Regions from separate parts of the Micromonospora sp. 067-2 genome, predicted to be linked through region 1. Evidence: riboswitches for the same ligand, from Rfam matches in the RefSeq annotation. Region 1 holds a riboswitch; the other holds the start of a gene.

The links. A riboswitch is a leader RNA that binds a small molecule or an ion and turns the genes downstream of it on or off. The one in region 1 is predicted to bind thiamine pyrophosphate.
Region 2: linked by a shared signal. The riboswitch ahead of thiE (thiamine phosphate synthase) and the one ahead of ACLJN9_RS12335 (ECF transporter S component) in region 1 are both predicted to bind thiamine pyrophosphate.

The regions. Positions count from the first base shown of each region.
Region 1 covers NZ_JAJPWB010000004.1:549,362-560,941, forward strand. The annotation lists gene ACLJN9_RS12315 (DUF6328 family protein) at 56-559, opposite strand; gene ACLJN9_RS12320 (sugar isomerase domain-containing protein) at 711-1,460, opposite strand; gene ACLJN9_RS12325 (aminoglycoside N(3)-acetyltransferase) at 1,457-2,263, opposite strand; gene ACLJN9_RS12330 (alpha/beta fold hydrolase) at 2,290-3,120, opposite strand; TPP riboswitch at 3,227-3,331, shown strand; gene ACLJN9_RS12335 (ECF transporter S component) at 3,410-4,000, shown strand; gene ACLJN9_RS12340 (ABC transporter ATP-binding protein) at 4,145-5,578, shown strand; gene ACLJN9_RS12345 (energy-coupling factor transporter transmembrane component T family protein) at 5,575-6,375, shown strand; gene ACLJN9_RS12350 (hypothetical protein) at 6,543-7,112, opposite strand; gene ACLJN9_RS12355 (MTH1187 family thiamine-binding protein) at 7,402-7,698, shown strand; gene gndA (NADP-dependent phosphogluconate dehydrogenase) at 7,819-9,261, shown strand; gene ACLJN9_RS12365 (pirin family protein) at 9,430-10,191, opposite strand; gene ACLJN9_RS12370 (thioredoxin reductase) at 10,188-10,415, opposite strand; gene ACLJN9_RS12375 (hypothetical protein) at 10,737-10,922, opposite strand; gene ACLJN9_RS12380 (isoprenyl transferase) at 10,994-11,580, opposite strand, start outside.
Region 2 covers NZ_JAJPWB010000015.1:16,259-27,838, reverse strand. The annotation lists gene rpsD (30S ribosomal protein S4) at 3-629, shown strand; gene ACLJN9_RS29820 (DNA-directed RNA polymerase subunit alpha) at 728-1,750, shown strand; gene rplQ (50S ribosomal protein L17) at 1,785-2,342, shown strand; gene truA (tRNA pseudouridine(38-40) synthase TruA) at 2,409-3,239, shown strand; gene ACLJN9_RS29805 (hypothetical protein) at 3,266-4,297, opposite strand; gene ACLJN9_RS29800 (class I SAM-dependent methyltransferase) at 4,400-5,005, shown strand; gene ACLJN9_RS29795 (ABC-F family ATP-binding cassette domain-containing protein) at 5,046-6,725, shown strand; gene ACLJN9_RS29790 (aldo/keto reductase) at 6,769-7,731, shown strand; TPP riboswitch at 8,227-8,335, shown strand; gene thiE (thiamine phosphate synthase) at 8,330-8,956, shown strand; gene thiO (glycine oxidase ThiO) at 8,950-10,116, shown strand; gene thiS (sulfur carrier protein ThiS) at 10,107-10,307, shown strand; gene ACLJN9_RS29770 (thiazole synthase) at 10,304-11,083, shown strand; gene ACLJN9_RS29765 (thiamine phosphate synthase) at 11,221-11,580, shown strand, end outside.

The sequences.
Region 1 (11,580 bases):
GTTGTTACCCAGGGGTAGCGCTGCGTGAAGATCGGCTTCTGCCCACCCGCCCCGATCAGCGGCCAGTGGTCACGTCCGGGTCGTCGTCCTCGTCGTCGATGTCGTCCTCACCCCAGTTGCGCCTGGCGAACGGCAGGATCATCCAGAACGTGAGGAACCAGAGGCCGGTCAGCGCGCTGAGCACGAAGGCGATCGGCCGGTCCAGCACGAAGTCGGTGATCAGCAGCACCGCGCTGACCATGGCGATCAGCATGAAGGCGAGGCCACCGGTGGCCATCCGGTGGGCGAACCGCACCAGCTCCGGCTTGCGCCCCTGCCGAAACAGCGCCCGGTGGAACGCCACCGGCGAGATGATCAATGCGGTGGCGGCGGCCGCGGCGAGCAGCGCGACGATGTAGACATCCCGCTGAAACTCGGTGGTCCGGGTGAAGCCGTTGCTGAACGGCAGGGTGAGCAGGAAGGCGAAGAGGATCTGCACGCCGGTCTGGGCGACCCGCAACTCCTGCAACAGGTCGGCGAAGTTGCGCTGCCAACGCTGCTTCTCGGTCTCCTTCGACACGTGCTACCTCCGGTCAGACGGTACTGCCGGCGGATCCTGACCGCCGGCAGCAACGCCAATGCCCCACCCGGCCGAGCGTGAAACAGGTTCACGACACCTCCCGGACACCGCCAGGTCGCCCGCCGTTCACCCGTAAATGGCGGGGTTGGTGTCAGGAGCCGCGCCGGAGGCGGCCCGCGTACCGGGCCTCCAGCGCCGTGTTGTGCGCGTCGCCGTCCGGGATGTTCGCCGACAGGTAGACCGGCGGCCGCTCCCCCGCCGCCAGCAGCCGGGCCACCACCTCCACGGTGACCTGCTGGGCCAGCAGCGCCGCGGTGATCGAGGAGACCGCACCGACGGCGCCTCCACCGGGCAACGGCAGCGTCGCGTCGCCGTATGGAGCGCCGTTGTCGAGCACCACGTCGGCGAGGTCGGCGAGCTTGCGCCCGGACGGGTGCCGGGAGGTCATCGCGCCGGAGTGCTGTGCGGAGGTGATCGCCACCAGCCCGTGGCCGCGTTCCTTGACCAGCGTGGCGAACTCCACCATCGCGCCGTTGACCCCGGAGTTCGAGGCGAGCACGAACACGTCGGCGGGCCGGACCGGGGCCAGTTCGTAGAGCCGGTGCGCCACCGCCGGGTCCCGCTCCAGCAGAGGACCGAGCCGGTCGGCCGGCTCCCCACCGAGCAGCACCAGGTCGCGCAGGGCGATCCGGTTGGTCGGCACCAGGCCACCGGCCCGGCCGGCGATCTCCATGGCGAGGGCCTCCGAGTGCCCGGTACCGAACGCGTGCACCACGCCGTCGGCAAGGACGGCGTCGGCGACCAGGTCGGCGGCCCGCCCCACCGCCGCCCGCTGGCTGGCCGCCACCCGGCCGATCGTCGCGGTCACCACGGCCAGGTAGTCCTCGGCGCTCACCGTCATGTGTCCTCCGTCGTCCGGCTGCGGGCCAGCCACTGCACGGCGAAGTCGACCGCGGCCCGCTGGCGCATCAACCTGCCCGTCCCTGCGCCGACCGGTCCGACACGGACCGCCCCGGTGGCCTCCAGGTCCAGGCCCAACACGCCGAAGTCGGTCTCGTCGAGCCGTACCTCCTGCCACCACACCCACTCGCGGCCGCCGTCGGCGGTGCGCACCGCAGCGCCCACCTGCTCCCGGGGCGGAGCCGACCGGCGGTACTCGGCCAGGTGCAGGGACGTGTTCACGCCGTGGCCCACACCGAGCAGCAGCACGTCGGCGTCCAGCTCGTAGAGCCGGGCCAGTGGCGAGCCCTCACCGAGCATGTCGACCCGGGCGTGGCCGGCCACCACCTGCTCGGCTGCCGGCCCGAGCGCGGCGAACGACACCTGCGGATGCGAGCTGCGCAGCGCTCCGGGCCAGCAGCGGACCGTCTCGGCGAGCACACCCATGTACCGACTCGGTGTGACCGCCGGGTCGAAGCCCGGCATCTCGGCACGGATCAGCGGCCACCAGTCCACCGGCACCGGCGGGTTGCGCCACTGGGCGGGGTCGCTGTTGTCCGGCGTGTGGGTGGGCACCACGATCGTGCCGTCCGGCCCGACAGCGTCCCGCAGCGCGAGCGCCACCGCCTGCGGCCCGCCGCACACGAAGCCCAGCGGACGCAACGCCGCGTGCACCAGCAGCGTCCCGCCGGGGCGTACGCCCAGCAGTCGCAGCTGTGCGGCGAGCGCCCGCCGGGTGCCCGGCGCGCTGGCGTCCGTCGTCACGGTGGCCCCTCCCTGCCCGACGCGGCTCAGGCCGAGCCGGCGACCCGGGCCAGGATCGCCTCGGCCAGCGGGCCTGGCGCGGCGTCCGGGATCCAGTGACTCACCCCGCGCAGCTCGATGAGGCGGTAATCCCCGGTGACGTTCGCGGCGCACGCCTCGGCGGCGGTTCGGCCGATGGCGATGTCGCGGTCGCTCCACACGTACGTGGTGGGTACGGCGACCGGGCCGACGCCGGCCAGGTCGGCGCGGGACATCGCCCGGTACCAGTTCAGTGCGGCGGTGAGGGCTCCCGGCTCGCGCATCGGGTCGGCGTAACGGTTCACCCGCGACGCGTCGCCCACCCCGCCGAGCAGTTTGCGCAGCGCGGTCGCGTTCAACGCCAGCAGCACCTTTTCCGCCTTGTCCGGTTTGCGGAACAGCGCGATGTACGACGAGCGGGCCTTCTGCTGGCCGTCGGTGGCCAGAGCGTGCGCCATGGCCGCCGGATGGGGCACGGACACCGCCGTCAGCGTACGGACCCGCTCGGGGTGCCGGGCGGCCACCGCCCAGGCCACGATGGCGCCCCAGTCGTGGCCGACCAGGTGGACGGCGTCCAAACCCAGTGCGTCGAGTACGGCCACCACGTCGGCGACCAGCTCGGGTATCCGGTAGTCGGCGACCGCCGCCGTTCGGGCGCCCGGCGAGTAGCCCCGCTGGTCCAGCGCGTACGTGCGCAGCCCGGCGGCGTGCAGCACCGGGGCGACCTCGTCCCACTCGCCGGAGTGTTGGGGGAAGCCGTGCAGCAGCAGGACGGGCGCGCCGCCCGACGGACCACCGGTGTGCACCTCGAACGTGAGACCTCGCGCGTCGATCCGCATGATCGTGAGCCTACCCAGCCGCGCGGAGGTCGGGCCGTACGCGGAGGTGACGGTCGCCCTGCTGGGCCGGCACCCCTCGTCGGTGCTAGCGTCAGCGAGACAACTTCATATCCGACAGGGGAGCGCACAGCGCTGAGAGTGCGGGCACGCCCGCAGACCCTCGAACCTGATCTGGGTAATGCCAGCGCAGGGAGTTCGGTCGACCTCCAGCCGCGCCGTGGGTCCGGTGCCACCGGACGCGCGGCGTGCGTCTTCTCCTGGTTCTCTTTCCTGAACTGGGAGCATCGACATGAATCACAGCGACACCAATCGCTGGCGTACCGTCGACATCGTGGTCGCCTCGGTGATCGCCGTCGCCTTCGGCGTCATCTTCTGGGCCTGGGGCCTGGTCTGGAGCGCCACCGAGGGGGCGTTCGCCTTCTTCCCGCCGGCGCAGACCCTGCTCTACGGCGTCTGGCTGATGCCGGCCGTGCTCGGCGGCCTCGTCATCCGCAAGCCCGGCGCAGCGCTCTACTGCGAGACGGTGGCCGCGGTCCTCTCCGCGCTGCTGGGTAGCCAGTGGGCCGGCACGGTGATCCCGCAGGGCATCGTGCAGGGTATCGGCGCCGAGCTGGCCTTCGCCGCCTTCCGGTACCGCTCGTTCCGGCTGCCGACCGCGGTGCTGGCCGGTGCGCTGACCGGCGTGAGCGCCGCCCTGTTCGACTTCTTCGTCTGGAACGCCGACTACGCGCTCGGCGACTACCGGATCCCGTACGCGCTGCTGACCGTCGTCAGCGCCACGGTCATCGCCGGCGTCGGCGGCTGGCTGCTCACCCGCGCCCTGGCCAACACCGGCGTCCTGGACCGCTTCCCGGTAGCCCGCGACCGCGCCCCCATCTGACCCGCGCCGCGCCGCGCCCACCCTCGTTGATCATGAGGTTGGCGGTGGAATGGATCTCTGGAACCCCCGCCAACCTCATGATCGATCGGCGGGGCCGGGGCAGGGAACGGGGCAGGGCAGGGGACGGACGGCTGGGGGTGTGGGGTGAGCGGGGTATCGCTGCGGGGGTTCGGGTGGCGGCACGCCGGGCGGAAACGCTGGGCGGTGCGCGGGGTCGACCTGCGGGTCGAGGCCGGCGAGCGGTTGCTGCTGCTCGGGCCCTCCGGCGCCGGCAAGAGCACCCTGCTCAGTGCCGTGGCCGGGCTGCTGCCCGAGGACTCCGGCGAGCAGGAGGGCACCGTCGAGATCGACGGGCTCGACCCGCGCAAGGGGCGGGAACGGGTCGGCATCGTCTTCCAGGACCCGGAGACCCAGCTGGTGATGGCCCGCTGCGGTGACGACGTCGCGTTCGGGCTGGAGAACCGGGGGGTACCGGCCGGCGAGATCTGGCCCCGGGTGGACGAGGCGCTACGTCGGGTCGGTTTTCCGTACTCCCGGGACCGGAGCACCGCCGCGCTCTCCGGCGGGGAGCAGCAACGTCTCGCGCTGGCCGGCGCGCTGGCGCTGCGCCCCGGCCTGCTGCTGCTCGACGAGCCGACCGCCAACCTGGACCCGGCCGGCGCCGATCTGGTCCGCCGAGCGGTGGCCGGCGCGCTGGACACCGACACCACGCTCATCCTCGTCGAACACCGGGTAGCCGAGGCACTGCCGCTGGTCGACCGCGTCGTCGTCCTGGAGCCCGGCGGCGGGGTCCGCGCGGACGGCCCGCCGCAGGCGGTCTTCGCCAGGCACGGTGCCGCCCTCGCCGCCGAGGGCGTCTGGGTGCCGGGTCACTCCATCGCCCCCCGGCCCGCGACCGCCGCAGCCGGCGACCTGTTGCTCACCGCCGACCGGCTCGGCCTGCCGCCCCGGCTGGGCCCCACCGACCTGGGGGTACGCGCCGGAGAGGCACTCGCGGTACGCGGGCCCAACGGCGCTGGCAAGTCGACCCTGGCACTGCTGCTCGGCGGCCTGCTGCGGCCGCTGGCCGGGCGGGTCACCGCGTCCGCCGAGCTGGCCGGGTCAGATCATCACACTCCCCCGCACCGGTGGCGGGCACCCGCGCTCGCCCGCCGCATCGGTTCGGTCTTCCAGGACCCGGAGCACCAGTTCGTCACCAGCACCGTCTTCGACGAGTTGGCGCTCGGCCCGCGCCGGACCGGCCAACCCGAGACCGCCGTCACGCAGACCGTGACCGGGTTGCTGGACCGGCTACGGCTGGCCCCGCTCGCCGCCGCCAACCCGTACACCCTCTCGGGTGGCGAGGCGCGGCGGCTGAGCGTGGCGACGGCCCTGGCCACCGCGCCCCGTCTGTTGATCTGCGACGAACCCACCTTCGGCCAGGACCGGCGCACCTGGCGGGAGCTGGTCGACCTCTTCGCCGACCTGCGCGACGCCGGACACGGCGTCGTCACGGTCACCCACGACGCGGATTTCGTGGCGGCGCTCGCCGACCGCACCGTCACGCTGTCGCCTACCGACCGGGATGGTCAACGGTGATCAGCATCGAGCCGGTCGCCGCGCCCGGTGCGCCGTTGGCCCGCCGCAACCCGGTGGCGAAGCTCGCCGCCGCGCTGCTGTTCTCGTTCACGCTGCTGGCCACCCTGGACCCGGTGGCGCCGGCCATCGCCATCGCGGTGGAGCTCGCCGTGCTGCCGCTGTTCGGCATTCGCTACCGGGTGCTGGCCCGGCGGGCCTGGCCACTGCTGGCCAGCGCCGCCGGAATCCTGGTCACTCTGGTGCTCTTCGCGGCCGACCGGTCCGGCCGGGTGCTCCTGGACGCGGGACCGGTGCTGGTGACCACCGGGGTGCTGCTCACCGCGCTCGGCCTGGTGCTCCGGGTGCTCGCGGTGGCCCTGCCCGGCGTGATCGTCTTCGCCACCACCGACCCCACCGACCTGGCCGACGCGCTGGTCCAGAACGCGAAGGCACCGGCCCGGTTCGCGATTGGCGCGTTGGCGGCGTTCCGGCTGGTCCCGCTGCTCGGCCAGGAGTGGCAGATGATCAGCATGGCCCGCCGTGCGCGCGGGGTCGACGCCGGGCGCAACCCGGTGGCGAAGCTGCGGCTGTTCACCTCCACGGCGTTCGCGCTGCTGGTCGGCGCGATCCGCCGGGGCACCCGACTGGCGGTGGCAATGGACGCGCGGGGCTTCGACGCGGGCACGCCGCGGACCGTGGCCCGCCGCCAACGATTCACCCGCGCCGACACCCTGCTGATCGCCGGCGCCGCGCTGCTGGCCGCCGGCGCCCTGGCGACAAGCGTCCTCCTCGGCACCTTCCGCCCGCTGATCAGCTGAGTCACCCCCTCACGCCGCCCCTGCGCCATGATCCGCACAACAACAGGGATATTGCTGCCTCGCTGAGCGGTGAGGCAGCCATATCCGTGTTGTTGCTGATCATCGCCCCACGACGCCGGGGCGGCGCGGCGGGCAGCACGGCGCGCGGCGCGGGTGAGGCGGGTTGGTCAGCTGCGGCGGAAGGCGTAGCGGCGGCCTTGGCCAGCTTGTTGACCACGGCCACCGGCTGAGCGGCCTCCGCTGCCCGGTGGGGGCCCGGCCTTCGGTGCCTTCGGTGGCCCGGCCGCCTTCGGCAGGTCCGCCACCGTCGGCGCGTCGACCGCTGCCGGCACGTCGACCAGCGGCACCAACTCACCCGACGCCGCCACCGGCAACGCCCCCTGGTTCGTCGCCACCGGCAACGCCGGCTGGGTCAGCACCGCCGGCAGAGCCGGTTGACGCAGCACCGCCGGCAGAGCCGGTTGGGTCAGCACCGCCGGCAGAGCCGGTTGGGTCAGCACCGCCGGCAGCGCCGGTCGATGCAGCACCGCCGGCAGCGCCGGCTCACCCGACAGCGCCGGCTCACCCGACAGCGCCGGTTCATCCGACAGCGCCGGTTCATCCGACAGCGCCGGCTCGACCGCGAGGGCAGGTGCGGGGCGGGTTGGCGGCGGAGCGTCGCGGCCGGCCGCCGGCTGCGTGCCGGGCGGCGGCGGTGCGGGGGTACAGGACTTCTTCGGTGTGCGCCTGGCGGGCATCCGGGCCTCCTTCGGTGCCGACCGTCACGGCCGGTCCCGCGCTCCGGCGGTCGGTCGGATCGGCTGTTGACCACCGCGGCGCGACGGTCGAATGGGGAAGGGACTGCTCACCGGGTCGGGCACGGCCAGCGCCGCCGAAACGGCGGGTCGGTGATGCGGACGCCCGGGAGCGCACGGACCGCGACGCGGGGCGGCGGGTCGGCTCGGAGAGGGGCGTCAGTTACGCATGCCCGCACGCTATCGGGTCGGCCTACGCCGGCGCAGCCGATTTGCTGGCACCATCGACGCCATGCTGATCGCGTTCTCGGTAACCCCGCTCGGTGTCGGTGAGTCCGTCGGTGACCTGGTTGCCGAGGCGGTGCGGGTGGTGCGCGACTCCGGCCTGCCCAACCGCACCGACGCGATGTTCACCACCATCGAGGGCGAGTGGGACGAGGTGATGGCGGTCGTCAAGCGGGCGGTCGACGTGGTGGCCGCGCAGGCGCCCCGGGTGAGCGTGGTGCTCAAGGCCGACGTCCGGCAGGGAGTGACCGACGCGCTCACCGCGAAGGTGGCGCATGTGGAGGAACGCCTGGCGCAGGGCTGAACGCCACCGGCCGGTTACCGGCTGTCCACGACGCGCCCACACCGCTCCGCACCGAGATACGGTCGCAGCACGGCAGTACGACGGTCGACGGCAGTGCGACGGTGAGAGGTGGCGGCACGGATGGCTGAGCAGGCGAGGGCGCAGATCGGGGTGACCGGGCTGGCGGTGATGGGCCGCAATCTGGCCCGCAACCTGGCCCGCAACGGCTTCACGGTGGCGGTGCACAACCGTTCGCCCGAGCGCACCCGCAGCCTGGTCGCCGAGCACGGCGACGAGGGCGCGTTCGTGCCGGGCGAGTCGATGGCCGACTTCGTGGCGTCTCTGGAACGGCCGCGCGCGGTGATCGTCATGGTGAAGGCGGGTGCGCCCACCGACGCGGTGATCGACGAGCTGGTGCCGCTGCTGGAGGAGGGCGACATCATCGTCGACTGCGGCAACGCCCACTTCGCCGACACCCGCCGCCGGGAGGAGGCGTTGCGCTCGCACGGGTTGCACTTCAGCGGCACCGGCGTCTCCGGTGGTGAGGAGGGCGCGCTGCTCGGGCCGAGCATCATGCCGGGCGGCTCCGTCGAGTCGTACGCCAAGCTCGGGCCGATGTTCGAGAAGATCGCTGCCCACGTCGACGGGGTCTCGTGCTGCACGCACATCGGTCCGGACGGCGCCGGGCACTTCGTCAAGATGGTGCACAACGGCATCGAGTACGCCGACATGCAGCTGATCGCCGAGGCGTACGACCTGCTTCGGGCTGGCCTGGACGCGGAGCCGGCGGAGATCGCGGAGATCTTCCGGGGCTGGAACGGCGGTGAGTTGGAGTCCTTCCTCATCGAGATCACCGCCGACGTCCTCGCGCACACCGACGCGACGACCGGCCGCCCCTTCGTGGACGTGGTGCAGGACCGGGCCGAGCAGAAGGGCACCGGGCGGTGGACCGTGCAGAGCGCACTGGACCTGGGCATCCCGATCACCGGGATCGCCGAGGCCACCTTCGCCCGTTCGCTGTCCGGGCACGTCGACCAGCGTGCGGCCGCCCACCGGGCGTTTCCCGACGCCGGCGAGAAGTGGCAGGTGGCCGACCGGGACGCGTTCATCGAGGACGTCCGCCGCGCGCTGCTCGCCTCCAAGATCGTCGCCTACGCGCAGGGCTTCGACCACATCCGCGCCGGCAGCCAGGAGTACGACTGGGACATCGACCTCGGTGGCACGGCGACCATCTGGCGGGGCGGCTGCATCATCCGGGCCCGCTTCCTGAACCGGATCCGCGAGGCGTACGACGAGCAGCCCGATCTGCCGACGCTGCTGGTGGCGCCGTACTTCGCCGAGGCCGTCGGCGCGGGCGTGCCGAGCTGGCGGCGGGTGGTGGCCGACGCCGTTCGGGCTGGGGTGCCGACGCCGGCGTTCTCGTCGTCGCTGGCGTACTTCGACGCGTTGCGCGCCGAGCGGCTGCCCGCCGCACTGATCCAGGGACTGCGGGACAACTTCGGGGCGCACACCTACCAGCGCGTCGACCGCGAGGGTTCGTTCCACACCACGTGGGCGGCTGACCGCACCGAGTCCCCGGCCTAGGTGCGCGACGCGGCGCCCGCCCGCCGCCCGCCGCCCGCCGCCCGCCGCCCGCCGCCCGCCATGATCGTGCTCGATCCAGGATGTAGTGGTCTCGCTGTTTCGTGAGGCCACTACATCCATGTTCGAGCGGGATCATGGGGAGGGCGGGCGCTCCGTCAGAGGGCGACGTCAGGCGATGGTGGCGTGCATCTCCCAGACGAGGATCTCGGCCGGCTCGTCCGCGGTGACCCGTCGGCCGCCGGTCATGGTGAGTCGGGCCGCGTCGCCGGTGCCGAGCGGGCCGCTGTCCTCGAGGGTCACGGTGCCGTTGGGCACGTACAAGTGCACGAAGGGCGCATCCGGGAGGGTGATCTCGTCGCCGGAGCCGAGCCGGGCGGCGTGCAGGGTGGCGTACCGGTTGCGGATGCGGATCGCGGACGCGCCGTCGTAGCGCTCCATTCCGGAGGCGATCGGCACCAGGCCGCCGCGCAGTAGCTCGTCCTCGATCTCCAGCTGCTCGTAGCCCGGGTCGACGCCCTGCTCGTCGGGGAGCACCCACATCTGCACGAAGTGCACCGGGTCGCTGTGCGGTTCGAGGTTGTTGAGCCGCCAGGCGTCGTTCTTCTCGGAGTGCAGGATGCCGGTGCCGGCGCTCATCCGCTGGGCCAGCCCAGGGTAGATCACCCCGGAGTGCCCGGTGGAGTCCTGGTGCACGAGGGAGCCGCGCAGCACCCAGGTGACGATCTCCATGTCCTCGTGCGGGTGGGTCTCGAAGCCGGCACCCGGGCGGACCACGTCGTCGTTGTTGACCAACAGCAGACCGTGGTGGGTGTTCGCCGGGTCGTAGTGCCGGGAGAACGAGAAGGAGTGCTTGGAGTCCAGCCAGGAGATCCGGGTGGCGAAGCGGTCGTCGGCCCGGCGCAGGTCGACCGCCGGGGCGGGCGCGGTCACCAGGCACGCTGCCTGGTGTCGGCGGACGATGGCGCCCAGGTCAGGGCCGGGTCCCCGGTGGCCAGCTCGGCGATCTCACCGCTGCGCAGCTGCGGCGTGTGGCCGAACTCGGCGCAGTGCTGCTCGGCGATCTCGGCGCAGATGTCGGCCACCTGCTCGCACATCGGGTCGCCCAGGTCGGCCGCGTTCAACGCCATGATCATCTTGTACCGGAGATCCCGCACGCCCACCCCCACCGCCGTCGACCCGCCACCTTCGGACCCTATACGCCCGCGACCGCCCACCACCCCGGAACAACGGCACACCCCAGCGCCCACGCCCACGCCCACGCCCACGCCCACGCCCACGCCCACGCCCACGCCCACGAGCAACGCTTGATCGACACCTCGGTGATGTCGGGGCATCCTGGGAAGGCGGACACGCCGACATCGCCGATCCGGAGTGGATCACTGTTGCGACGGCTGGTCTCCACGGTCGACCGGGCAGCCCGGGCACAGCAGAGCGCCGCCCGCACGGGTGCGGGCGGCGCCTGAGGGGTCGAGGGGTCAGAAGAACCGGCGGCGCTTGGCCTTCTGCGGGCGCATCAGGTCGGCGCCCCTGGTCAGCAGCCGGCTCACCCCGGAGGGACCACGACGGGCCTCCAGGGTGTGGCTGAGGCGGCGGGCACCGGCCGCGGCCAGTGGCACCGCGATCGCCATCACCGCCCACTGTGCGATGCGTTTCTGGATCATGTGAGTTCACCTCCGTCAGTGGCTTCTGACGTCTCTGATACCCAGAGTAACGCGAGGATAAGCGCGTCGGATCAGAGCACCGGGGCGACCGGGTTGGGCAACGCGCCGCCGAAGCGTCGGTCCCGCTGGGCGTACAGCTCGCAGGCGTACCAGAGGTGCCGGCGGTCGAAGTCCGGCCAGAGGGTGTCCAGGAAGACCAGCTCGGCGTACGCGGCCTGCCAGAGCAGGAAGTTGGAGATCCGCTCCTCCCCGGAGGGGCGCAGGAACAGGTCCACCTCCGGGATCTCCGGGTGGTAGAGGTATTTCGCCACGGTCTTCTCGGTGACCTTCGCCGGATCCAGCCGGCCGGCCGCCACGTCCCGGGCGATCGCGGCGGCGGCGTCGCCGATCTCGGCCTGTCCGCCGTAGTTCACGCAGAACTGCAGGGTCAGCGTGGAGTTGTCGGCGGACATCTCCTCAGCGGTCTGCAGCTCGGAGATGACGCTCTTCCACAACCGCCCGGGCCGGCCCGACCAGACCACCCGGACGCCGAGGTCGACCAACTGGTTGCGGCGCCGACGGATGACGTCCCGGTTGAACCCCATCAGGAACCGGACCTCGTCGGGCGAGCGCCGCCAGTTCTCGGTGGAGAACGCGTACGCCGACAGGTACGGGATGC
Region 2 (11,580 bases), on a different contig from region 1:
AGATGGCTCGTTACACCGGTGCTGACTGCCGCCGTTGCCGGCGGGAGAAGATGAAGCTGTTCCTCAAGGGCAGCAAGTGCGATGGTCCGAAGTGCCCGTTCGAGTCCCGGCCGTTCCCGCCCGGGCAGCACGGCCGCGGCCGCACCAAGGAGACGGAGTACCTGCTCCAGCTCCGCGAGAAGCAGAAGGCCCGTCGTGTCTACGGCGTGCTGGAGAAGCAGTTCCGCGGTTACTACGAGGAAGCCGTTGGCAAGCAGGCCAAGACCGGTGAGGTCCTCCTGCAGATCCTCGAGTCGCGGCTGGACAACGTCGTCTACCGGGCCGGCTACGCCCACTCGCGGGACATGGCCCGCCAGTTGGTCAAGCACGGTCACTTCACGGTGAACGGCAAGAAGGTCGACATCCCGTCGTACCGCGTCAAGGAGCACGACATCGTCGAGGTTCGGGGCAAGAGCAAGGAGCTCACCCCGTTCATCGTCGCGCAGGCTCAGGCCGGCTCGAGGACGGTGCCGGCGTGGCTGGAGGCAATCCCCAGCCAGATGAAGGTGCTCGTGCACTCCCTCCCGGCCCGGCAGGTCATCGACACGCAGGTCCAGGAGCAGTTGATCGTCGAGCTCTACTCCAAGTAGTCGGGCTCGTTGCGGTGGCCCGTCCTCCGGGGCGGGCCACCGGAACAGTTTGTGTCGCGGACGTCAAATAGCGGGCGTCCCGGAAGAGAAGAGACAACATGCTCATCAGCCAGCGACCCTCCCTCTCCGAGGAGTCGATCAACGAGACCAGGTCGCGGTTCGCCATCGAGCCGCTGGAGCCGGGCTTCGGCTACACCCTGGGCAACTCGCTGCGGCGCACGCTGCTGTCGTCGATCCCGGGTGCGGCGGTCACCTCGATCAAGATCGACGGCGTGCTGCACGAGTTCACCACGATCCCCGGTGTCAAGGAGGACGTGGTCGAGCTCGTCATGAACATCAAGGAGCTGTGCGTCAGCTCCGAGCACGACGAGCCGGTCAGCATGTACCTGCGCAAGCAGGGCCCGGGCGACGTGACCGCGGGTGACATCCAGCCCCCGGCCGGCGTCTCGGTGCACAACCCGGACCTCAAGCTCGCCACCCTGAACGGCAAGGGCCGGCTCGACATGGAGCTGACCGTCGAGCGGGGCCGGGGCTACGTGACGGCGGCGCAGAACAAGCAGTCCGGCGCCGAGATCGGCCGCATCCCGGTCGACTCGATCTACTCGCCGGTGCTCAAGGTGACCTACCGCGTCGAGGCGACCCGCGTCGAGCAGCGCACCGACTTCGACCGGCTGATCATCGACGTCGAGACCAAGCCCTCGATGGGCCCGCGTACGGCGCTGGCCTCCGCCGGCTCGACGCTGGTCGAGCTGTTCGGGCTGGCCCGGGAGCTGGACGAGACCGCCGAGGGTATCGACATCGGGCCGTCCCCGCAGGACGCCCAGCTGGCGGCGGACCTCGCCCTGCCGATCGAGGAGCTGGACCTCACCGTCCGCTCCTACAACTGCCTCAAGCGCGAGGGCATCAACACCGTTGGTGAGCTCATCGGGCGTACCGAGGCCGACCTCCTCGACATCCGTAACTTCGGTCAGAAGTCGATCGACGAGGTCAAGATGAAGCTCGCCGGGATGGGTCTGGGGCTGAAGGATTCGGCCCCGAACTTCGACCCGGCGCACGTCGTGGACACCTTCGGCGAGGCCGACTACGACACCGAGGACTACCGCGAGACCGAGCAGCTCTAGTCCGCGCTGCCGCCACAACTGAGGAGCACCAAAAATGCCCACGCCCACCAAGGGCCCCCGCCTCGGCGGCAGCCCCTCGCACGAGCGGCTGATGCTGGCCAACCTGGCCACTGCGCTGTTCCAGCACGGCAAGATCCAGACCACCGAGACGAAGGCCCGACGGCTGCGTCCGCTGGCCGAGCAGCTCATCACCAAGGCCAAGCGCGGTGACCTCGCCTCGCGGCGGCGGGTGCTGGGCGTCGTCAAGGACAAGGACGTGGTCTACGCCCTGTTCGACCAGATCGCGCCGCGGTACTCCAACCGGCCCGGCGGCTACACCCGGATCGTCAAGACCGGTCCGCGCAAGGGTGACAACGCGCCGATGGCGATCATCGAGCTGGTCGAGGAGCTTCAGGTCGCCGAGCCCAAGGTGAACAAGAAGACCGCCGGCCGTAAGGCCGCGCAGCAGGACAAGGTCGAGGCGCTCGCCCCGGCCGAGGAGACCCCGAAGTCGGCCCCGGCCGACCAGGACTCCGAGGCGCCGGTGTCGGCGTCCGGTGACACCGACGCCGCCCGCGAGGACAGCGACGAGGCCACCGAGAACAAGGCCTGATCAAGGGCACCGTCGGGCCCGGCACCCCACAGGGGTGTCGGGCCCGACCCATGACTGGAGGTACGTGTGGACGAGCGGATCCGGCTGCGGCTGGATGTCTCGTATGACGGCACCGGCTTCTCCGGCTGGGCCGCCCAGCCGACCCGGCGCACGGTCGCCGGGGTGCTCGTCGAGACACTGGACCTGGTGCTCGGCGCCGGCACGGCGACCGGGTTGACCGTGGCCGGGCGGACCGACGCGGGGGTGCACGCCACCGGGCAGGTCTGCCATCTGGACCTGCCCGTCGACGTGTGGCGGCAGCACGAGGAGCGGCTGCTGCGCCGGCTGGCCCGGCTGCTCCCCACCGACGTGCGGGTACGGGCGATGACCGGGATGCCGCCCGACTTCGACGCCCGGTTCTCGGCCACCTTCCGCCGCTACGAGTACCGGGTCACCGACGCGCCGTTCGGCGCCGAGCCGCTGCGCCGGCACGAGGTGCTGGCCTGGCCGAGGCCGCTGGATCCGGGCGCGCTGAACGCCGCGGCGGCCGGCCTGGTGGGGGAGCACGACTTCGCCGCGTACTGCCGGCGTAAGGAGCACGCCACCACGCTGCGTGAGGTGACCCGGCTGGACTGGCGCCGCGACCCGGACGGTCTCCTGGTTGCCACCGTGCAGGCGGACGCGTTCTGCCAGGCCATGGTGCGCAGCCTGGTCGGGGCGATGCTGGTTGCCGGGGACGGCCGCCGACCGGTTCAGTGGCCGGGCAGCCTGCTCGCCCGCCGGGAGCGGTCCAGTGAGGTGACCGTCGCCCCCGCGCACGGGCTGACCCTGGTCGAGGTCGGCTATCCGGCCGACCCGGCCGAGTACGCCCGCCGCGCCGATCTCACCCGCAGGCTGCGGGTTCCGGTCGAGGACTGACCGACAGCGCCGGGGACGGGAGGAGGTCAGTTGCCGCTCTGAGGCGCGCTGCTCTCCGTCGGCGCCGCGGTCGGCTGCGTGGCCGTGCCGCCGTCGACCCGCTTCTGCAGGACGCTCCGGCTGAGGTGCAGTTCGATCATGTCGAACAGGATCTCCCGGATCTTGGTATCGCCGGACCTGACGGCTTCCCCGTCCGCGCGGACCACCAGCGCGTACGCCAGGTAGTGGCCACGAACCTGCCAGCCGATCCGTGCCGGGGCGGTGGCCACCACGTCGCTGCCGTCGCCCTCGCTGCCGACCAGGCCCCGGAACCGGCCCTGCCGATCGTCGAGCAGTTGCCGGATCCGATCCCGGACGCGTTCCGCGCTGACCTTGTCGGTGAGGTTGAACAGGCCGGCGGTGACCAGGTGGTCGCCGTCGGGGGTCCGCAGCGTGGCCCGTACCACCTGGTTGCAGCCGAGCCGGACCAGCAGGTCGGCGATCTCGTCGGTGGCGGCGACGGCACAGCTGCCGCTGGAGTGCGTCGTGAGGACCCGGTAGGCCGGCTGCCCGTCGGTGAGCTTCAGCTCCTTGGCGGAGAAGACCTCCTTGGCGGTGAGCGGAGCCTGGTCGGTGTCCCGGGAGTCGAGGTCCTGACGCACGGCCGGCGCGGATGCGGCCGCGTTCGGCTGGTAGGTCGGGGTGGCCTGCGGCTGCGGGTCGCGATCCACCAGCAGTGCGGCGGCGCCGAGGCCGCAGAGCGCGAGCAGCACCAGGACGGCGGCGCCGCCGATCAGCACCTGCCACAGTCGGCCGCCGCCGCGCGCGGTGGGCGGCTCCATCGGCTGTGCGGAGGTGTAGACCTCCGAACGTGGCGCGGCCTGCGGAATAATCGCGCGGGCCGGCGGACGTGGGGACGACGGCAGCGCGATCTGGTTCGGGCGGCGCAGCGATGGCGCGGGGAAGCGTGACGGAGAGGGGCCGGCCGGCGGAGGTGGGCCACTGGGCACTGCCAGGTCGGACCCGGGCTCCGGGTACTCCTCGTAAACGTCCTGATCGGACTCGTACCGATACACCATGTCGCCTAGAGTAGGAGCCATTGTCCCTTTAGGGGGTAATAACGGGAAATGCGTCTCCGGGCCGTGCCGTGGCGTGCCCGGGCCGGTGCGAGAATTGCGGGCATGACCGGCGACCACTACTTCACCGCTCAGCCCGCCAGCGACGCTCCGCCGCGCGAGGTCGAGTTCTCCGTCGCCGACCGCGACTACCGGCTCGTCTCGGCCGGCGGGGTCTTCTCCGCCAGCCGACTCGACCCGGGCACCGCCGTGCTCCTGCGCAAGGCCGAGCTGCCCACCCCCGACACCACCGGTGACGTGCTCGACCTCGGCTGCGGGTTCGGGCCGATCGCCTGCGTGCTGGCCGACGTGGCACCGGTAAGCACCGTCTGGGCGGTCGACGTCAACGCCCGCGCCCGCGAGCTCACCGTCGCCAACGCGGCCCGGGTCGGCGCCGCCGACCGGATGCGGGTGGCCGCACCGGACGACGTGCCGGAGGAGACCCGCTTCGCCCAGCTCTGGTCCAACCCGCCCATCCGGATCGGCAAGGACGGCCTGCACGACCTGCTGCTGCGCTGGCTGCCCCGGCTCGCCCCGGACGGCGTCGGCTGGCTGGTGGTCGCCCGACACCTCGGCGGCGACTCGTTGCACCGCTGGCTCACCGAACAGGGCTGGCAGGTCGAGCGACGCGCCAGCCAGAAGGGCTTCCGGGTGCTGCGGGTCACCCGGTAATTGGATGTCCCCCCGGCTCGCGTTGGGGCAGGATCCCGGCGTGGGATACGTGGATGTGGCGGCGGTCGGGCACACCCTGCCCGACGGTCGGGAACTGTTCGCCGACGTGTCGTTCCGGGTCGGAGAGGGCAGCAAGGTCGCCCTGGTGGGCCCCAACGGCGCGGGCAAGACGACGCTGCTGCGGATGGTCGCCGGCGACCTGCCGGTGCGTACCGGCGCCGTCGCCCGGGCCGGCGGCCTGGGGGTGATGCGCCAGTTCATCGGCATGATCGGCGACGACTCGACGCTGGCCGACCTCGCGCTGTCACTGGCGCCACCGTCGCTGCGGGAGGCCGGCCGCCGGCTCGCCGAGACCGAGGCGGCCATGCGGTCGGCCGAGGTCCGCGGCAAGTACAGCACCGCCGCCGGCAAGGCCCAGCTGGCGTACGCCGACGCGCTGGGCGCCTGGGGCGAGGCCGGCGGGTACGACGCCGAGGTGCTCTTCGACACGGTCGCCACCATCGTGCTCGACCAGCCCTGGGACGGTGTCCGGGACCGGCCGGTCCGCACCCTCTCCGGCGGGCAGCAGAAGCGCTTCGCGCTGGAACTGCTGCTGCGCGGCCCCGACGAGGTGCTGCTCCTGGACGAGCCGGACAACTTCCTCGACGTGCCCGGCAAACGTTGGCTGGAGGCGCGGCTGCGGGAGTCGACCAAGTCGGTGCTCTACGTCTCGCACGACCGCGAGCTGCTGGCCCAGACCGCCGACCGGGTCGTCGCCGTGGAGGGCGGCAGCGCCTGGGTGCACCCGGGTGGCTTCGCCAGCTGGTACGAGGCTCGGGTGGCGAGGCACGCCCGCCTCGACGAGCTGCGCCGGCGCTGGGACGAGGAGCACCAGAAACTTCGCGATCTCGTGCTGATGTACAAGCAGAAGGCCGCGTACAACGATGGGCTGGCCTCGCGCTACCAGGCCGCGCAGACCCGGCTGCGCAAGTTCGAGGAGGCCGGGCCTCCACCCGTACCGCCGAAGGACCAGGACATCCGGATGCGGCTGACCGGCGGGCGGACCGGCAAGCGCGCGGTGATCTGCGACAAGCTGGAGCTCGACGGCCTGACCTACCCCTTCGACCTGGAGATCTGGTACGGCGACCGGGTGGCGGTGCTCGGCGCCAACGGCACCGGCAAGTCGCACTTCCTGCGGCTGCTGGCCCGCGGCGGCACCGACCCCGACCCGGCGAACGGGCCGGTCGACGGCGCGGGCGCGCTCGCGCCGGTGGCGCACGACGGCTCGGCCCGACTCGGTGCCCGCGTCCGCCCAGGGCACTTCTCCCAGACCCACGACCGGCCCGAGCTGATGTCGAAGACGCTCGTCGAGATCCTCTGGCGGGGCGACGAGCACCGGACCGGGATGGACCGGCACGCGGCGATGGGGGTGCTCAGCCGCTACGAGCTGGCCGGGCAGGGCGACCAACGCTTCGGCACGCTCTCCGGCGGGCAGCAGGCCCGGTTCCTGGTGCTGCTGCTGGAGCTGTCCGGGGCGACCCTGTTGCTGCTCGACGAGCCCACCGACAACCTCGACCTGGCCAGCGCCGAGGCGTTGGAGACGGGCCTGAACGCGTTCGAGGGCACGGTGATCGCCGTCACCCACGACCGGTGGTTCACCCGCACCTTCGACCGGTTCGTGCTGTTCGGAGGGGACAGCGAGGTGGTGGAGACCCCGGAGCCGGTCTGGGACGTGGGCTGACCCCGCACCGGTCCGGGGTCCTGGTGCGTCCGGCCGGCATAGGGTGGATCTCGTGACTGAGATGACCTATCGCCGGCTGGGCGACTCCGGGCTCGTGGTGTCCGTGGTCGGCATCGGCTGCAACAACTTCGGCCGCAAGCTCGACGTCGACGGCACCCGCGCGGTGGTGGACGCCGCCCTGGACGCCGGGATCACCCTGTTCGACACCGCCGACATCTACGGCGAGCCGCAGGGCGGTTCCGAGGAACTGCTCGGGCAGGCGCTCAAGGGCCGCCGGGACGACGTGGTGGTGGCCACCAAGTTCGGCATGGACATGAACGGGGCAAACGGTCCGGACTTCGGTGCCCGGGGCTCGCGGCGCTACATCGCCCGCGCGGTCGAGGCGTCGCTGCGCCGGCTCGGCACCGACCACATCGACCTCTACCAGATGCACGAGCCCGACCCGGGCACCCCGATCGACGAGACGCTCGCCGCCCTGGACGACCTGGTCCGCGACGGCAAGGTGCGCTACCTGGGCAACTCCAACTTCGCCGGCTGGCAGATCGCCGACGCGGACTGGGTCGCCTCGTCCAACGGTCGGGCCCGCTTCATCTCCGCGCAGAACCACTACTCGTTGCTGGAGCGGTCCGTCGAGACCGAGGTGATCCCGGCCTGCGAGCGGTTCGGGCTCGGCATGCTGCCGTTCTTCCCGCTCGCCAACGGCCTGCTCACCGGCAAGTACAAGCGTGACGGGCAGCCGCCCGCCGGCAGCCGGCTCTCCGGCGGTGGCCGGTACGCGGAACGGCTCGCCGCGGCCGACTGGGACACCATCGAGGCGATCGAGGCGTACGCGGCCGAGCGGGGGCTGAGCGTGCTCCAGGTGGCGATCGGCGGGCTGGCCGCCCAACCGGCGGTGACCTCGGTGATCGCCGGCGCCACCACGCCCGAGCAGGTGCACGCCAACGCCGCAGCCGGCACCTGGGAGCCCACCGACGACGACCTGGCCGCACTACGCGCCATCCTCTGACCCGCCACCCCGCCCGGCTCGTGCCGGCGCGGGTGGCGTGGCGCGGTGACGGGTGGAACAACAGGTACGTCCGGACGGGGTCATGACAGCCGTGGTGTTCCACGCGTGGCGCGATGCTGCCGGCGTCGCGGTTCGCGCGGCGGCCGCCGGGGGGCGGCGGGTGCGGTGGCGGCGTGTCGGGTGGAACAGGGCGGCTGTCACGGGCGCGGTTGGACGCGCCTGGCGTTCCACGTCGTGCTGCGCCGTCGGCGGGGGCAGTCCCGCGTCGAGCAGTAGTAGCCGCAGGCGGGTCTCCATCGGCGACTCACTGAGCGCCTCGGCTGCCGAGGAAGGGCAAGAGGCCCACCTGTCGTGGGATCCGGGCCGGGACGGCATCAGGACAGCATCGCGTGATGGCATGGTCACCCGCTGCCCCGGCTGTCGAGTTCGGACGTTCGTCGGAAAAACGGTGTCCCCGCCCTTGGCGGATCCGGGAAAGCGTCGTACGGTGGCACGCAAGTAACCCACGGGAGCCCGGTGTACCGGGCTGAGAGGGGGGCTGAAGCCCCCGACCGTTGAACCTGATCCGGGTAATGCCGGCGCAGGGAGGAGAGTTGCCGTGCCGTCCCTTGGACGACTGCATCTGATCACCGACACCCGACCCGGGCGGGATCCGCTCAGCGTGGTGCGGGCCGCCCTCACGGCGGCCGGCGCGGACCTGGTGGTGCAGGTCCGGGTCGAGGACTCCGCCACCGATCTCGAGGCGTACGACCTGGCTCGCCGGGTGCTGGCGCTCTGCACGCCGTACGGGGCGAGCTGCCTGGTCAACGACCGGCTGCACGTGGCGTTGGCGGTGGGCGCGGCCGGCGGGCACGTCGGCGCCGACGACCTGCCCGTCGCCGCCGCCCGCCGGGTGCTCGGCCCCACCGGCGTGCTGGGAGCCACCGCCCGCGCGCCGGGGACGGCGGTCGAGGCGGTCGCCGCCGGAGCCAGCTACCTGGGCGTCGGGCCGTGCCACGCCACCAGCACCAAGGTCGGGCTACCCGACCCGATCGGTCCGGCGGGGGTACGCGCCGTCAGCGGTGCCGTCGACGTGCCGGTCATCGCGATCGGCGGGGTGACCGCCGCCCGGGTACCGGCGCTGCGCGACGCCGGCGCGTACGGAGTGGCGGTCGTCGGCGCCGTCTCCGCCGCCGCCGACCCGGCCCGGGTCACCGCGGAACTGCTGAGGGCGCTGACGTGCTGACCGGCCGGTCCGCGTCGACGCCATCCGACGAAGGGGCCCGGCCGGATGTGGCGGTGGTGGGTGCGGGGCCGATCGGGCTCGCGGTCGCCTGGCGCTGCGCCGCCCGCGGGCTGCGAGTGGTCGTGCACGATCCGGCCTCCGGCTCCGGCGCTTCGGCAGTGGCCGCCGGCATGCTCTCCCCGGTCGCCGAGGCGTACTTCGGTGAACGGCAGCTCACCGGGTTGCTGCTGGCGTCCGCCGCCCGCTGGCCGGCGTTCGCCGCGGAGTTGACCGAGGCGACCGGCGCCGAGCTCGGCTACCGGACCGAGGGCACCCTGATGGTCGGGCTGACCGGCGACGACCTGGCCGAGGCGCGCCGACTCTGGGCGTACCAACAGGGTCTGGGGCTGCCGGTGACCCCGCTGCGCCCCACCGAGCTGCGCGACCGCGAGCCGGCGCTCGCCCCCCGGGTGCGCGGTGGGGCGCTCGCCCCCACCGACCACCAGGTCGACCCCCGCCTGCTGGTGCCGGCGCTGCGCACGGCCGCCCGGCGGGCCGGCGCGGTGCTCGTGCCGCAGCCGGTCCGGCATCTGGGCGAGGTCGACGCCCGGGTCACCGTGGTCGCCGCCGGCTGCGGCGCCGCGGTCCTCACCGGTCTGCCGGTGCGGCCCGTGAAGGGCCAGATCCTCCGGCTGCGCGCGCCCGGCGGCGTCGCGCCGGGCTTCCGGCACGTGATCCGGGGGTACGCCGACGGCGAGTCCGTCTATCTGGTGCCCCGGTCTGACGGGGAGGTGGTGCTCGGCGCGACGGTCGAGGAACGGTCCGACACCACGGTCACCGCCGGCGCGGTCCTGCGCCTGCTCCGGGCCGGGGTCGACCTGCTTCCCGAGCTGGCCGAGTACGACCTGGTGGAGGCGGTTGCCGGCCTGCGCCCGGGCACCCCCGACAACGCGCCCATCCTCGGGCCGCTGCCCGGCCGACCGGACGTGCTGGCCGCCACGGGTCACCACCGGCACGGCATCGTGCTCACCCCGGTCACCGCCGACCTGATCGCCAACCTGGTGACCACAGGCGTGCCCGACCCGCTGCTCGCCCCCTTCGGCCCCGAACGATTCGGCGGTGCGGGCTCGGCCGGGGTGGACGGGCCTGGACGGACGACGGAGGAGGACCGATGGAGCTGACGGTGAACGGAGCCGGGCGCACTGTCCCGGGTGGCGCGTCGGTGGCCGACCTGGTCCGCGACATCGCCCCTCAGCAGCGCGGGGTGGCGGTCGCGGTCAACGGCGAGGTGGTGCCCAGAACCGGCTGGCCGGCCGCGCTGCTGCGCGACGGTGACCGGGTCGAGGTGCTCACCGCCGCCCAGGGCGGGTGAGCGGGGTGCCGTTGCACCTGGGCGGTGAGACGTTCACCTCGCGGCTGATCCTCGGCACCGGCGGTGCCGCGAACCTGCACGTGCTGGAGAAGGCGATCCGGGCGTCCGGCACCGAGCTGGTGACCCTGGCGCTGCGTCGGGTCGACACCGCCCCGGGCTCCGCCGGTGGGCTGCTCGAGCTGCTCGACCGGTGTGGCGTACGCCTGCTGCCGAACACCGCCGGCTGCCACACCGCGGCCGAGGCGGTGAAGGTGGCCCGGCTGGCCAGGGACGCGTTCGACACCGACTGGATCAAGTTGGAGGTGATCGGCGACGAGCGGACGCTGCTGCCCGACGGGGTGGAGCTGCTCCGCGCCGCCGAGGAACTGGTCGCCGACGGTTTCACCGTGCTGCCGTACACCAGTGACGACCCCGTGCTCGCCCGTCGGCTTGCGGACGTGGGCTGCGCCGCCGTGATGCCGGCCGGCGCGCCGATCGGCTCGGGACTCGGCATCGGCAACCCGCACCACATCCGGCTGATCCGGCAGGGCGTGGACGTGCCGGTCATCCTCGACGCAGGCATCGGCACCGCGTCCGACGCGGCGCTGGCCATGGAGCTGGGGTGCGACGCGGTGTTGCTGGCCAGCGCGGTCACCCGGGCCGCCGACCCGGTGGCGATGGCCACGGCGATGCGGTACGCCGTCGAAGCCGGCCGTCTGGCGTACGGCGCGGGCCGGATCACCCGCCGCTTCCACGCCCTCCCGTCCACCTCCGACGACGGAAGGCCCGACCTGTGACGTCCTCGGCGGCGTTGCCCGGGGCACCGGCCCGCGCTCCGGCAGATCGTGGGGGCGAACAGCCCGCAGAGGGGCTGTTTCCCTCCACGATCTCCGCGGATCCCGAGGCGGAGACGGAGCTGGAGACGACGGGGTCCGTGCCGTGGGGAGTCGTCCTGTTGACGGATCGGCAGGTGGCGCGAGGGCCGCTCGACCGGGTCGTCGCGGCGGCTGTGGCCGGGGGAGTGCGATGGGTGGTGCTGCGGGAGAAGGACCTGCCCCGCGCCGAGCGTGTCGCCCTCGCCGCCGACCTGCGCGGGATCCTCGCCGACGTCGGCGGGACGCTGATCGTGGCGGGCCCCGACCCGCTCGACGGCGCGGCCGTCCACCTGGCCGCCGCTGGCCCGTACCCGCCGCCGACCCACCCGCTGGTCGGCCGCTCCTGTCACGACCAGACGGAGTTGCACCGCCTCACCACCGAGCACTACGCCACCCTCTCCCCGGTCTACCCCACGAGG